4 regions of the Candidatus Enterococcus mangumiae genome follow, and region 1 is predicted to be linked to each of the others. Evidence: riboswitches for the same ligand, from Rfam matches in the RefSeq annotation. Region 1 holds a riboswitch; each other region holds the start of a gene.
The links. A riboswitch is a leader RNA that binds a small molecule or an ion and turns the genes downstream of it on or off. The one in region 1 is predicted to bind magnesium.

Region 1 (3,503 bases):
CTGTATCAAGTAACGCACCAAAGCGATCCAAATACCATTTTTCGATCAATTCAGAATCTGCATCCACATAAACAGAGAAATCAAAAAAATCACTGACGTAAATTTGTTGATTGGCTGGCAGTTGGAGCGTATTGATTCCTTCGACGATCAAAATGTCCGGTTGTTGGATCAGTTCATATTCATCGGGAATAATATCATAAACATCGTGGGAATAGACCGGTACTTTTGTTGTTTCTTGACCAGATTTTACTTGGTTAAGAAAGTCGATCAGCATTTCCATGTCATAGCTTTCTGGAAATCCTTTCCGATCCATGATGCCACGTTCTTTTAAGACTTTATTCGGATACAAGAAGCCGTCGGTGGTGATCAACTGGACATTTCTTCGTTTGAATGTCCGAGATAAGATCATTTGTAACAAGCGTGCAGTCGTACTTTTACCAACTGCGACACTTCCGGCAATCCCAATGATAAACGGTGGAACTTGGACGTACTTGTGTAGGAATAACCCTTTGCTCAGAGAGAGGGATTCAAACTCTTTCATATGAAGAAAGATCAAGTGTGCAAGTGGTACATAGATGTCGCGAACATCTTGCATGGAAATACGGTCGTTCAAACTTTTTATACTATTTAGTTCATCTTGTGTCAATGGAGCTTGACCATTTCGGTAAAATTCGCGCCACTCTTCTCTTGCCACACGGTAATAATTCATTGGATCATTCATACATAGCCTCCTGGATTCTCCCATCAATGGACCTATTTTAACATAAAAGAGCATCAAACCCTACCACTTAGGCGAGAAACTCATTGGTTTTTCTCAAATCAAAGGATGGAAGAATAAGTATTTCGTTTTTTTTCATAACAGAAAGGCGGGGAGGGCATAGATGGGATTTCAGTAAATAAAAAAGAAACATCCACAAAATTTTGAAGGGTAGATTTCGTGGATGTTTACTTATTTTATGAAGTTAAATATTTCTGTGTTGGCTTCTTGCCTGCATTTATTTTTGATCTTTGGTTCCTTGTCTTAGTTTGACAGTAAGGCTTATCGTTTTGACAAGTAAGAGGGGTGATTCTCTATCGAGGTTCTTTCTAAAGTTTTGTGACATTTTTGAGTAAAGATTGCTTGGATTTCTTTTTCAACTTCTGGATAGAAGTAAAAGTTTTTTGATTCACTATTTTTATAAAGATAAAAATGAATGGTCGGAAATGTTGGTAAAGAGACAAAACAAACGGGTTCAATGGTTAAGAGTTCTTGTGCAAAGGGATTGACTAATAACATTCCTTTGCCTTCTGTGATCATCTTCATTGCCCCTAAGCTATCTGGACAAACGATATATTTTGGTTCGCTCGTCAGCTGTTGTGCTACTTTTTTTGTGATCACTTGATGTTCGACATGATCGAGTAAAAAGATAAAAGGTAATTCTTCAAGTATCTCCGTGGACAATGCACCATCTGGTTTTAGTAAATATTCACTGACTGCTACTTTGAGTTCTAAAGTTGCCAACCTTGTTTGAACAAATTTCGGGTGATCTAAGGTGGCAGAAGTAATCGCAAAATCGATTTCTTTCTGGCTTAGTTTATTCAATAAGTCCAATGAAGGAACATAGCGGTAGTCGATCGTAAAGCTTTGATGATGAGTTGGATACTTGTCTGCTTCAAAGATAAACGATGCATCACTTGTGCCAACACGCAAAGAAGGATAGTCCACTGATTCATTTAATGAGATATTCAATTTCTTCGCTTCCGACAAAATCAATTCTACGGAAGGAAGAATCGATTTCCCATGGCTACTCAACTTGATTTTTTTGCCATGACGTTCGAATAGTTCAGTCCCGATTTCTTGTTCTAAACTTTTTAACGAACTACTTAATGAGGAAATACTGACATGGAGCTCTTTTGAAGCTTGTGAAAGACTATTGAAACGGGCAATCATATAGAAATACTCTAATTTTTCGATCGACATACACCTATGCCTCCTTTAACATTTTATTCTCCCCCTAAATTTCTCATGCGCCTTTTTAAAAAACAAGGGTTATATAGCAGGGCGCATAGAGATTAAACATTCCTTAATAAATGTGAAACGAATCACTATTACTTTTAATAGGAAATGAAACATGACAGTTTTATCGGTTGCTAGTTGATTTTTATGCGAGTCAATGATTTATAGACTCTTGATCGAAGGCTAGTGATTGATAGGTTGCAATGGATGAAGTGAATCTCAACTAGGAAAGGGAATCAACACACCTAGGAAAGCAAAAGAATGTGGAATAAGACACGCTTACTTAAAGCGGTTTTCTACTGATTTTTTGGTGGCGTGAGGTTTACTGACAACATAAAAAAGCCTCCTTAATACATAAAGGGCGGCGTACTCAAATAAACATTGGATAGTGTAATTTGCAATTGTAAGGCGCAATTGTAATCACGTTAATTGAGCTTTGGCTTTCTGAGACGTAAGAAACAAGTTCTAGTTATCTTGGAAAAGCCTTAATCCGACAATCCCTGCTTTACTCGTTACTGTCTCTCGACATTTCCGAGCGATAACCTATGTTCTTCAGAGTAACCTCACCTAATATGATTATTTTTTCATCCATATCATAAAGGGCAGTGGAAGTAATAGTCAATCATGCGCGTTTCATGAATAGAGATATCATGGAGATATTTGTCTTCTTAAAAACGATAATAGTAGGGTTTATGGGACTTCTATTGATATTTTCTCTACTTTCACGAAACAGATTACGCAAATACCGAAAAAGGAGAAGAGTGAGCAGCTAAGAAAAGTTTTTTCTTCCGTATCGCGATTAAATGGTTTTATTTATAAAAGAAAACCGAAGAAAAGGTGTTCCAGAAGCAACTCCTTCGGAAATAAGCCAGGAAACCCAAAAATTTGAAGAACAATTTTCGGGTTTCCTGGCTTATTTCTCGAAGCTGGACACTTCTGTCACACCCTCGAAGAAACACAATTTCGCTTGCACCTTCTCAAGGAACACGATAGACTATGAACATCTAATAGATGAGAAGGATGGAAACTATGACGAATCATTATTATTCCGAACACCCAGAGACTGCTCATGAGTTTGATGAATGGTCATTTGAGTTAAGAGGAAAAAACTTTCAGTTCGTAACAGACTCGGGCGTGTTTTCACGTGAAACAGTCGACTATGGCTCACGCGTATTGATTGATGCCTTTGAATGGACGCAGTTACCTGAAGGCAAAATTTTGGATGTTGGTTGTGGCTATGGTCCAATCGGGCTTTCTCTTGCATATGCGAGTGAACGTTTTGTGGAGATGGTAGACATCAATGCTCGAGCGGTGGACTTAGCACAAGGAAATGCGAAGCGCAATCAAATCAAAAATGTAGCGATCTACCAGTCAAACATTTATGATGAGGTGGCAGAAACAGACTATGCTGCAATCGTCAGCAATCCGCCGATCCGTGCAGGCAAAAAAGTCGTACATGAAATCCTGACTGGTGCCTATGCCCGTTTGCGTACAGGTGGTACTTTAA
Region 2 (3,503 bases), 1.5 Mb from region 1:
AGAAACAACTTATACATATGAAATCGAAGCAGTTAGCCAAACAGGTATCAAATCAGATAAAACAGCAATCTCAGTAACAACTACAGCAATCAGTGCAGAAGAAAAACCAACTGCCCCTAAAAACTTACACTCAATGGGCGAAACATCTTCAAGTGTTTCATTGATGTGGGGAGCTTCAACACACACTCAAGGTATCAAACAGTATGACATTTACCGTAACGGCCAGTTAGTTGGTTCAACTTCAGAAACTTCATATATGGATGAAAATCTAATAGCAAATACAACTTATTCATACGTAGTACGTGCAATCAGTACAAATGGCGAAGTTTCATATGCAAGTAATACATTGAATGTTACAACAAAACAAGGCGAAATCATTGAAGGCGTTCGCGAATGGAAATTAGGTTCAATGTCTTCACCAGAACTTTATACTGCGAACGAAGAAGTAAGCTACAAAGGAAGAGTATATACAACATTAGTTACGCATTTTAACTATGGCGATGATACTTGGGCACCTGACCAAGCACCAACATTATTCCGTTTGAAATAATCAATTTGACACTCAGTGCATTTAATTGCACTGGGTGTTTTTGTGTCATAAGACTTAGGAATAAGAACGTTTAGTTGACAATGAATAAGATTGTCCGATACCATGACTATCATTAGGATGGATCATTCAACAAGAAAGTAGGAAAGCAAATGTTCAAACGAGTTCCTTCAGAGTTAACTGAAAGAGAAAACTATAAACTATTGATCGGTTCAGTAATTCCTCGACCGGTGGCTGTAGTAGCGACACGGTCGATCCAAGGAGTGACGAATATTGCGCCATTTAGTTACTTTAATATCGTCAGTTCCAATCCACCGATACTTTCCTTAGCCATTCAGCGAAAGAACGGAGAGTGGAAAGACACTGCTAGACATCTGATGCAAACGAAGGAAGCCGTGATCCATATTTTAGATGAGAATATTCTGGTAGATGCGAATCAAACAGCCGCTAGCTTATCCAGTGAGGAAAGTGAGTTGACGTTGACTTCGTTCACGATTTCCGAATTAGATACGATCGATGTTCCAAGGATCAATGAAGCTAGTATTGCCTTTGAGACCACACTTTATCAACACGTCCCGATCATGAAAGACCAAGAAATTACGGCTGATTTATTTTTATTACAGATAGCTGCTTATCAATTGAGTGAAACTGTCTATGATGAACAAACGGGCTATATCGATCCTACCAATTTACAGCCGATCAGTCGCTTAGCTGGAAATGACTATGGAAAACTTGGCGAGATCGTTTCGATGCTGCGCCCAAAATAATCACACGATGGAATGACTCTATTTCTAAAGATCAGTGGAAGTTAATTACTTATCATCTGTCCTTAAACTTTATTAAGTAAAGATTAATTTAGTTATTTTATTTTAGTTTTTATTGATTATCGATTCAAAGAGGAATAAGATGAGTTTTGTAAAAATCAAATAAGTACTAACCTTGTTAGGTGAGGCTCCTATACAAACATAGGCTATTGCCCAGAAACGTCGAAAGACGCCAATGGGTCAAACAGGAATTGTCGGATTAAGGCTTTTTCCAATAGCTAAGAATGCGTTCTTTACGTTGTATAGTGCTAAAACTCGGACGATGAGATGATGCCAGGTCAGAAATCTTGTTCGAAAAGGTTTCTGACCTTTTCTTAGTTTTCGCTTCTTTTTATGCTCGCTTCGCCTAACTTGTGTCTGGACGAGAAAGGGGAGTAATGGAACGAACTTTTTTTGATTTTATGAGAGAAATACACAAAAAAGGATCGACGAGTTGCAGCTCAATCGACCCAAAAGACATGAAAGAGAATACACTCTTTACTTGACTCATCATAAGGGACAATGTTCTATGTTGCAAGTAGAAGAGTTTGAAAGGAAGAGTCATTTAACATGAAACCATTTCAAAAAATCATCTTAAGTATCTTGCTCGTTCTTGCGATGGTCATCGGCTTTTTTTCTTTTGAATTTATCCAAGGTTTTTCATCAGTTAAGCAATCCGACACAGTGGACAAAGTCGATGCAAAAGATGTTCCGACGATCATCAATGTCGCATTGATTGGTTCTGATGCTCGATCAAAAGAAGAAAACGGGCGTTCAGATTCGTTGATGGTCGCTCAATATGATCAAAAGACAAAGCAAGCAAAATTGATTTCTATTATGAGGGATTCTTATGTACCTATACCGGGATATGGCATGAATAAAATCAATGCAGCCTATTCCTACGGTGGTATTGACTTATTGGACAAAACATTACAAGAGAATTTCAAGTTAGAAACGCCTTATTATGCCAGCATTACATTCCAAGATTTTATTGATTGTGTCGATGAATTATTTCCAGATGGCGTAACCATCGATGCGGAAAAAGATCTTGATTTAGATGGTGTAGATATCAAAAAGGGAGAACAAACAATGGACGGCAACACCTTACTTCAGTATGCGCGCTTTCGTGAAGACGAAGAAGGGGATTTTGGTCGCATCCGCAGACAGCAACAAGTCGTTGAAGCGGTAGCCAGTCAACTGAAAGATGTTACATCGATCATTAAACTACCAAAGGCAATCGGAAAACTTTTAGGCAGTATCCAGACAAATCTACCCGAAAGTGTCTTATTAGATTGTGGTTTGGATTTTCTAAACAATGACAAAAAAATCGATACGTTGTCAGTGCCAGTGGACAAAAGTTGGGATTTCAACGATAATACACCGGCAGGTAGCGTGTTAGAAATCGACTTAGCCAAAAATAAGCAAGCGATCAGTGAATTTTTGAATAAATAAGCCTTTGTTAAATCAGTGGTTATGAAGGAAATATTATTATCCAGAAATAAGTCGGAGACTCGGAAAATCAGAGATGATTCCGAATCTCCGGCTTATTTTGATAGGGTAGGGTGAACAGTGCGTACTTTTTTCGTTAAAAATTCATTAATATCATGACAGGAATCGTTAAGAATCATTTAGTTCATAACGCTACTTTTCCTGTCATATGTTAGAATATCTTTGATTCGAACTTTTTAATAAAGAGAGGTATTCAAACATGAAAAGGAGTGACAGACAAAAGAAAAAATCGACCGGTATCTATATTGGAGCGGGAATTGTCGTCTTGCTTGCAGCTGCTGGTGGTGGCTTCTTTTATTATCAACATGTCCAAGAACAACAAGCGGTAAAAGCTGGTGAGAAAACCATTGAAGGATTTATCGATTCACTGAACGATGAAAACTATGAAGAAGCGGTGAAATCACTTAAAGTTCAGGGGAATAATGATCTCACTGAACAAGATGTCTTAGAAAAATATCAAAATATCTATGGTGCAGCAGAAATCAGAGGCATCAAACTTTCAGATCTATCCGTGACAAAAAAAGAGAATGATACGTATGAATTTACGTATAAAGCAAAAATGAACACGACGCTGGGAGAGCTGAAAGACTTAGCTTATGAAGGTACATTGACAAAAGATGGCGACCAAACCAAAATCAACTGGC
Region 3 (3,503 bases), 980 kb from region 1:
GGCAATATCTACTGCTGTGTCTACTGAAATTCCAATATCCGCAACTTTCATCGCTGGCGCATCATTGATACCATCTCCTAAGAAACCTACTGTATGCCCATTATTACGCAACGCTGTCGTTAACCGAGCTTTTTGTTGAGGATTCAATTTAACAAAGACATCATGCGCTTCAGCTACTTTTCCTAATTGCTTGTCAGACATCTCAGCAATTTTCTCACCAGTGATCAATTCATTGATTTGCAAGCCTACTTGACGACAAACAGAGCGGGTGACTAATTCGTTATCACCTGTTAGTACTTTGACAGCAACGCCATGATCTTTCAACGCTTTCAACGCTTGCTTAGTTGTTTCTTTTGGCGGATCTAGGAAAGCAAGATAGCCAATCAAGACCATCTCTGATTCGTCTTTCACTGAAAATTCCCCAACTACACTTGGATTCGTTTTTTGTGCAACACCGATGACACGTAAGCCATCTTCATTTAAATCTCTAACTTTTGCCAAAACTGTTTCTCTTTGTTCTGTGGTCAATGGTTTGACTTCACCACCAAGGTCGATATAAGAAGAGATGCTTAACATTTCTTCGATCGCACCTTTTGTGATCATTTGGGTTTTTCCAGCTGGATCTGCTACCACGACACTCATTCTTCTGCGTTCAAAATCAAAGGGGATCTCATCTACTTTTTGGTAACGGATCTGCTCTGTATCTAACGACTCAACAGCTTCGTCAATAATCGCAACATCTAAAAGGTTTTTTAAGCCCGTTTGATAGTAACTATTCAAATAGGCGTGGCGCAATACGCGCTCATTTTCATTTCCTTCACAATCCATGTGATATTCTAAAATAATCTTGTCTTGCGTCAATGTTCCAGTTTTATCTGTACAAAGTACATCGATCGCACCGAAGTTTTGAATGGCATTCAGATTTTTGATGACTGTTCCTTTTTTCGCCATCGCACTAGCACCTTTCACAAGGTTTGTCGTAACGATCATCGGCAACATTTCTGGTGTTAAGCCAACAGCGACTGACAAACCAAACAAGAATGCTTCTAACCAATCTCCTTTTGTAAAACCATTGATCACAATGACAGTTGGTGCCATCAACGCCATAAATTTGATCAACAACATCGATGTTTTTTGGATACCTAGTTCAAAGCTTGTTTTCACAGGTTTTTGTGATAAGTTTTGCGCCACATGACCAAACATCGTATCGTTTCCAACAGAGATGATAATGCCTTCTGCACTACCACTGATTACATTACTTCCCATAAATGCAATATTTTCATAACTTGTTTCACTTTGTGTTCTTCCAGAGCAAACAGTTGCATGCTTTTCAACCGGATAGCTTTCCCCAGTCAATGCAGCTTGTGAGATAAATAAATCTTTGGCAGAAAGTAACCGCATATCCGCTGGGATCATATCCCCTGCAGATAAACGTACTTGATCCCCACAAACGATTTCTTCCATGGGAATTTCTTTGTATCCACCATCTCGTTTAACTGCCGCTGTTACCTTGACTAATGATTTCAACTTTTCAGCAGCTTGGTTTGAACGGACGGATTGGATCAAAGTCATCGTGCCGCTGACTAGCACCATCGCGAAAATGATGATCACACCAAACAAATCTTTATCTGCTGGAGCGGCTAATACATACTCGGTGATATAAGAAATAATTCCTAATGCAATCAATACTAACGTAAAAGGGGTGATAAACGCTTTGATCGCTTCTACAATAAAAGGCGTTTTCTTTCCATATGAAATACTATTATTTCCATAAGTTTCTCTTAGACTTTCGACTTGTTCTGTAGACAAGCCTTTTTGTGTTGTATGAAATAAGTCGAATAACTGTTGCTTGTTTTTACTAGCAAAGCCAGCATAGACTTTTCTTGTTTCTTTCTTTTTTTCCATCTTGTGATTCTCCTTTGATCTTTAGGTTGTGAGAAAGCCGTTCAGTTCCAAGTATTAAGGCAGGAATTGAGAAAAATAGCTGCTCGCATTTTTTCACTTTTTGACTTGATATTGAAAGAACTGACTTCCAAACACCGTTTATTTGGTTTTAAGAGACAAACAAGACTGATGCCCCTGAACCATTTTTACTTAATCAACGGAGACAGAGTGTTTCAAAGGCGCTGAGAACAGATAGATAATAGTCTCAACAGACCAACGCTTTGTCTCCTTGTACTCCTGACTGTCATCCATTTGTTCTCATCTCCTTTCGTTTACTAACTTTACTTCCTTGTCTGATTACTTGATACTTCAACTTCCCAACTAGATCACCCTCAAACACTTCTTTATTTGAAAAACTGGTCGGTGACAAACAAAAAACCTTTCGCCAAAACTCAGCGAAAGGTCAAAAAAGTGCACAAAAAAAAGCGTGGTCGATCTACTCGTTGAGTTTTGGCACTATACAACGTAAAAAGCAAAAGAGCTTTTAGCTACCTTATGAAAAGCCTTATCTCGACAATTCCTGTTCTACCCATTGGCGTCTCTCGACATTTTTGGGCAGTAGCCTATGTTTGTATAGGAGCCTCACCTAACAAATCTTATTCAGTTTTTCCTCACCTAATGTAACAACTATTTGACGGAATGTCAAACACATTTTCAAAAAAATAAATGAAAGTATAAGGGATTCGTTTGTCATGCTTTCTTTCTCTAGGTATAATGAGCATATCACAACAGTTAGGAGTGAAGGATATGGAACGTACACTTGTTATTATCAAACCTGATGGGGTAAGACGTCATCTGGTCGGTCGAATCATCCAGCGATTTGAAGAAAAAGGATTCGCCATAGCTGAAATGAAATTCGCTACGATGACTGAAAAACTAGCGAAAGAACACTATCAACATCTCTCTGGTCGAAGCTTTTTCGAGGACTTGATCGACTACATGACTTCTGGACCAGTCGTTTTTCTGGTATTAACAGGTGAAGATGTGATCGATCTCGTGCGTAAAATGGTCGGTGCAACAAAAGCAGCAGATGCCGTTCCTGGGACGATCCGGGGCGATTTTGCCTTACCTGGTACAGAAAATATCATCCATGCTTCGGATTCACGAGATGCAGCGAATACTGAGATCACGCGTTTCTTTCCACCATTCGATACGAAAAAAGTAGAAGAGCCAAAAAAATGAAGTCTTTGGCCGTTGACTGCTTGATTTCGTGAAATTTATTTTTGTTTTTTACCAGTACTTCTGAGATAGGTCACGCTTAACACGTTCAGTGAGAGCTTTGACTTAATACTAGAGGTACTGGTTTTCCTTTTGCATTAAGCCAAATATCCACTTGGATCTACTCTCTCTAACGTCCTATCGTTTGGTTTGGATCGACAATAATTTCTTTTCCAACTCTTCTCGTTCTTCTTTTCCTAATGTATATTCGATCACCGCAAACAATGACTGACATTCCCCTTCTTCCGTCGGTTCCCCCAATGCAGTTGCGATCAAATGCCGATAGTAATCAGACATCAAACTCTCATAAATAGCTGCTCTTTTGGGTTTTAAAGCTAAGC
Region 4 (3,503 bases), 1.1 Mb from region 1:
TTTTGTTACGTTTTTTTGGCTCTATAATAAAGTGGACTGATGAATCAATTCTGATTCGTCAGTCCACTTTTTCTTTTTGGGTATTAAAAAACATATCGTTCTCTAGTATGATTAAATCACCACAAAATAAACAACTGAGAGGACGATATGCTCTATGGAAAATTCTATCAAAAAAATGCTCCGATTAACAGATAAATATTTAACCATCCAAGATGTTTCTTACGAAACGTTCCATCAAACCAATACTTTAGTTATTGACGCAGTGTTAGCTCCTCCTACTTCTGCTTGTTTGACTTGTGGCTCTGCCGTGAGAGATTCGAAGGGGAAAACGGTCATTGTCAAAAATGGCAAGAAAATGACCTGCATTCGTTTCGATCAATTCAACCATTTACCGCTAATCATGCGGCTGAAGAAACAACGTTATCACTGTAGAAACTGCCATACCCATTGGACAGCCCAAAGCTATTTTGTTCGGCCAAATCATTCGATTGCCGAGCATGTAAAAATGAAAATCATTGCTTTACTCACCGAAAAGGTCTCCTTATCTTTTATCGCAAAGCATTGCCAGGTGTCTATTCCAACGGTGACGCGTATTTTGAAGTCGTTAAAAACCTATTTACCAAAACAAGCCAAGCGCCACCTGCCCAAAGTATTGATGGTCGATGAATTTCGTTCCCATGTATCCTCAGAAGATAAGATGAGTTTTATTTGTGCCGATGGGGAAACCGGGCAATTAGTTGATATCTTACCCACTCGAAAATTGTCTCGGTTGACCACTTATTTCCAGACATGTGTGAATCCATCTGACGTCGACTATTTAGTTACTGATATGAATGCGGCGTATTTTCAACTAACAAAAAAAGTATTTCCTCATGCCAAACTGGTCATTGATCGTTTTCATGTGGTCAAACACATGAATCAAGCGTTCCAAGATTTTCGTGTCCGTGAAATGAAACGCCTGATTGCTTCGGGCAATCGGACAATGCCAAGGAAATTAAAAAGCCATTGGCGCTTACTCACCAAAAATCGGAAGAATATCAACCACACAGAATATAAAACTTGGCGTAGCTTTCGTGCCCCAAAGTATCCTTACCTGACAGAAGCCATGGTGCTTGACCGTTTATTAAGTGCTTCAACTGCCTTGAAAGTCGCCTATCAAGCGTTCCATGAACTAGCGGATGCCTTTCGTGACAAAGACCACGAGTCATTTTTCACTCTCTTGCATCAGTTACCAGAAACATTAGATAAAGAATTTCGGCTAAAACTACAAAATCTTCTGAGCTATGAAGAAGGGATTCGTCATTCTTTGATTTATCCTTACTCTAATGGGAAAATTGAAGCAAAAAACACCCACATCAAAACACTCAAACGAGTGTCTTATGGCTTTAAATCATTTGAGAACATGCGCATCCGAATCTTTTTGACGAATCAAGTCATTCACGTCAAATAACGAAGAAAATCCGGAGAAGAAGTGTTCACTTCTTCTTCCGGATTTCACTTGATTGCACTCATCAGTCCTTATTGACAAAGAGCCGTTTTTTTGTATATTTCAACCAGAAATTATAGAACAGTTATTATTAAATTTTAAAAATAATTTATATTTAATTAAAAAAAGCTAAAGTTTCATATGGTTATTCGAGCTTTTCTTGTGAATGAATAATCAAACAGGTATACTTTTTTTCAAATAGAATAACTTGTTAGGCGAGACTCCTAAACAAACATAGGCTATTGCGCAGAAACGTCGAAAGACGCCAATGTGTAAAACAGGAATTGTCGGATTAAGGCTCTTCATAAGATAGCTAAGAGAAATCTTTACGTTGTTTAGTGTCAAAACTCACACGATGAGACTGAAAAGCCAATCGTATTTTTCGTTTGGCTTTTTTTATTCAAGATGGGTAAGTGACGTATCTCCGCTGTAACACAAAGGAGAAATATAGGATGGGTGTAAAAGATATTAAAAAATTAGACTTATATTTACTCGTACCATATCTGCTGATCAGTGTGATCGGTCTGCTGATGATCTATAGTGCGAGTACGTTTCGTCTGATGTCATTCGATCAAAGTACGAAACAGCTTTTAGTTCGACAATTGGTATTCGTAGGACTGAGTTGGGGAATGATTTTTTTCATTTATCGAATCAGACCTGCATTCATACTCGATCATCGAATCGTAAAAATAATGATGGGGATCGGTATCGTCGGATTGATGTTGACGAAAGTACCAGGAATCGGTGTCAATATCAGTGGGGCGCAACGGTGGATCTCCATTGCTGGCTTTCAATTCCAACCCGCAGAAATCGTGAATGTCGGTATGATCTTTTATTTAGCTCATTATTTTAGAACATCGAAGCAATCATTGAATGAACTGAAAAAACCATTTTTGATCATCTCTTTATGTACTCTGCTGATTTTATTCCAACCAAAGGTAACTGGTGCAATTTTATTGATTTTATTAGCAGCAATCATGATCACCACGGTGCAATTACCAGTTCGTTATATCTTAGTGTTTTTTGCAGGATTACTCAGTCTTTTTTTGGTTCTCGGAGGAATCATCTACTTGCTAGGAAGCAATGATTTATTACCAAGCCTTTTTGCACACACATATGATCGTTTGACGATTGCATTTAATCCCTTTTTAGATCCATATGGCAAAGGATTCCAGATGAGCCAATCTTATTATGCCATGTATAACGGTGGACTTTTTGGGTTAGGGCTAGGGAATAGTATTACCAAAAAAGGATATTTACCAGTAGCGGAAACGGATTTTATTTTTTCGATTATTTTGGAAGAGTTAGGGCTGATTGTTGGCCTACTGATTTTGGCATTGCTATTTTCAATCATCTTGCGCTTATTTGTTTTAAGCGCCAACGAGCCAAACCAACAAATCGGCTTGATCTATTTGGGAACAGGAATGCTGCTATTGTTACAGACGAGCATCAATATTGCGAGTATCAGTGGCATGATCCCAATGACCGGTATCCCATTACCTTTTATCAGTTATGGGGGATCAAGTTATTTGATTTTATCACTGCTATTAGGAGTGTGCCTGAAACTGTCTTCACGAGGTGCCAGAAATGAAATTTAAATTCAATGAATTCAACTACGCACTATTTTTACCGATTTTTCTTTTTTATCTATTGAGTGTTGCCGTACAATATGGTGCAGCAGTATATGATCAAGTTCCAGTCAGAAGTGTTGTGTTCAAACAAATTGTCTTTTGTCTGATGTCCTTAGCGTTGTTATTGATCATGCAGCGCGTGAAAACAGTTGTTTTTTTAAAATATTCTCCGTATTTTTATGCTTTTTCTCTAGTAGTGATGGCACTTTTGCATCGCTTTTATGACCCGGTGATGTTTCAAATCACAGGAACAAAACGTTGGCTAAGAATCGGTGGTTTCTCCTTTCAGCCTTCCGAGCTAGTAAAGTTGACGTTTATTCTAGTCGTGGTTTATGTGACGTTGATCTATGAACAAAATGTCAAGCACCGGACTGTCAAAACAGATC

Region 2: linked by a shared signal. The riboswitch ahead of DOK79_RS13385 (LCP family protein) and the one ahead of DOK79_RS06290 (LysR family transcriptional regulator) in region 1 are both predicted to bind magnesium.
Region 3: linked by a shared signal. The riboswitch ahead of mgtA (magnesium-translocating P-type ATPase) and the one ahead of DOK79_RS06290 (LysR family transcriptional regulator) in region 1 are both predicted to bind magnesium.
Region 4: linked by a shared signal. The riboswitch ahead of DOK79_RS11350 (FtsW/RodA/SpoVE family cell cycle protein) and the one ahead of DOK79_RS06290 (LysR family transcriptional regulator) in region 1 are both predicted to bind magnesium.

Annotation. Positions count from the first base shown of each region.
Region 1 covers NZ_CP147250.1:1,301,168-1,304,670, forward strand. The annotation lists gene coaA (type I pantothenate kinase) at 1-721, opposite strand, end outside; gene DOK79_RS06290 (LysR family transcriptional regulator) at 1,040-1,960, opposite strand; M-box (ykoK) riboswitch at 2,411-2,578, opposite strand; gene DOK79_RS06295 (class I SAM-dependent methyltransferase) at 3,026-3,503, shown strand, end outside.
Region 2 covers NZ_CP147250.1:2,822,701-2,826,203, reverse strand. The annotation lists gene DOK79_RS13395 (lytic polysaccharide monooxygenase) at 1-550, shown strand, start outside; gene DOK79_RS13390 (flavin reductase family protein) at 700-1,314, shown strand; M-box (ykoK) riboswitch at 1,479-1,645, shown strand; gene DOK79_RS13385 (LCP family protein) at 1,921-2,802, shown strand; gene DOK79_RS13380 (penicillin-binding transpeptidase domain-containing protein) at 3,059-3,503, shown strand, end outside.
Region 3 covers NZ_CP147250.1:322,939-326,441, forward strand. The annotation lists gene mgtA (magnesium-translocating P-type ATPase) at 1-1,905, opposite strand, end outside; M-box (ykoK) riboswitch at 2,373-2,545, opposite strand; gene ndk (nucleoside-diphosphate kinase) at 2,692-3,126, shown strand; gene DOK79_RS01550 (helix-turn-helix domain-containing protein) at 3,301-3,503, opposite strand, start outside.
Region 4 covers NZ_CP147250.1:2,373,752-2,377,254, forward strand. The annotation lists gene DOK79_RS11345 (ISL3 family transposase) at 155-1,450, shown strand; M-box (ykoK) riboswitch at 1,687-1,854, shown strand; gene DOK79_RS11350 (FtsW/RodA/SpoVE family cell cycle protein) at 1,939-3,084, shown strand; gene DOK79_RS11355 (FtsW/RodA/SpoVE family cell cycle protein) at 3,074-3,503, shown strand, end outside.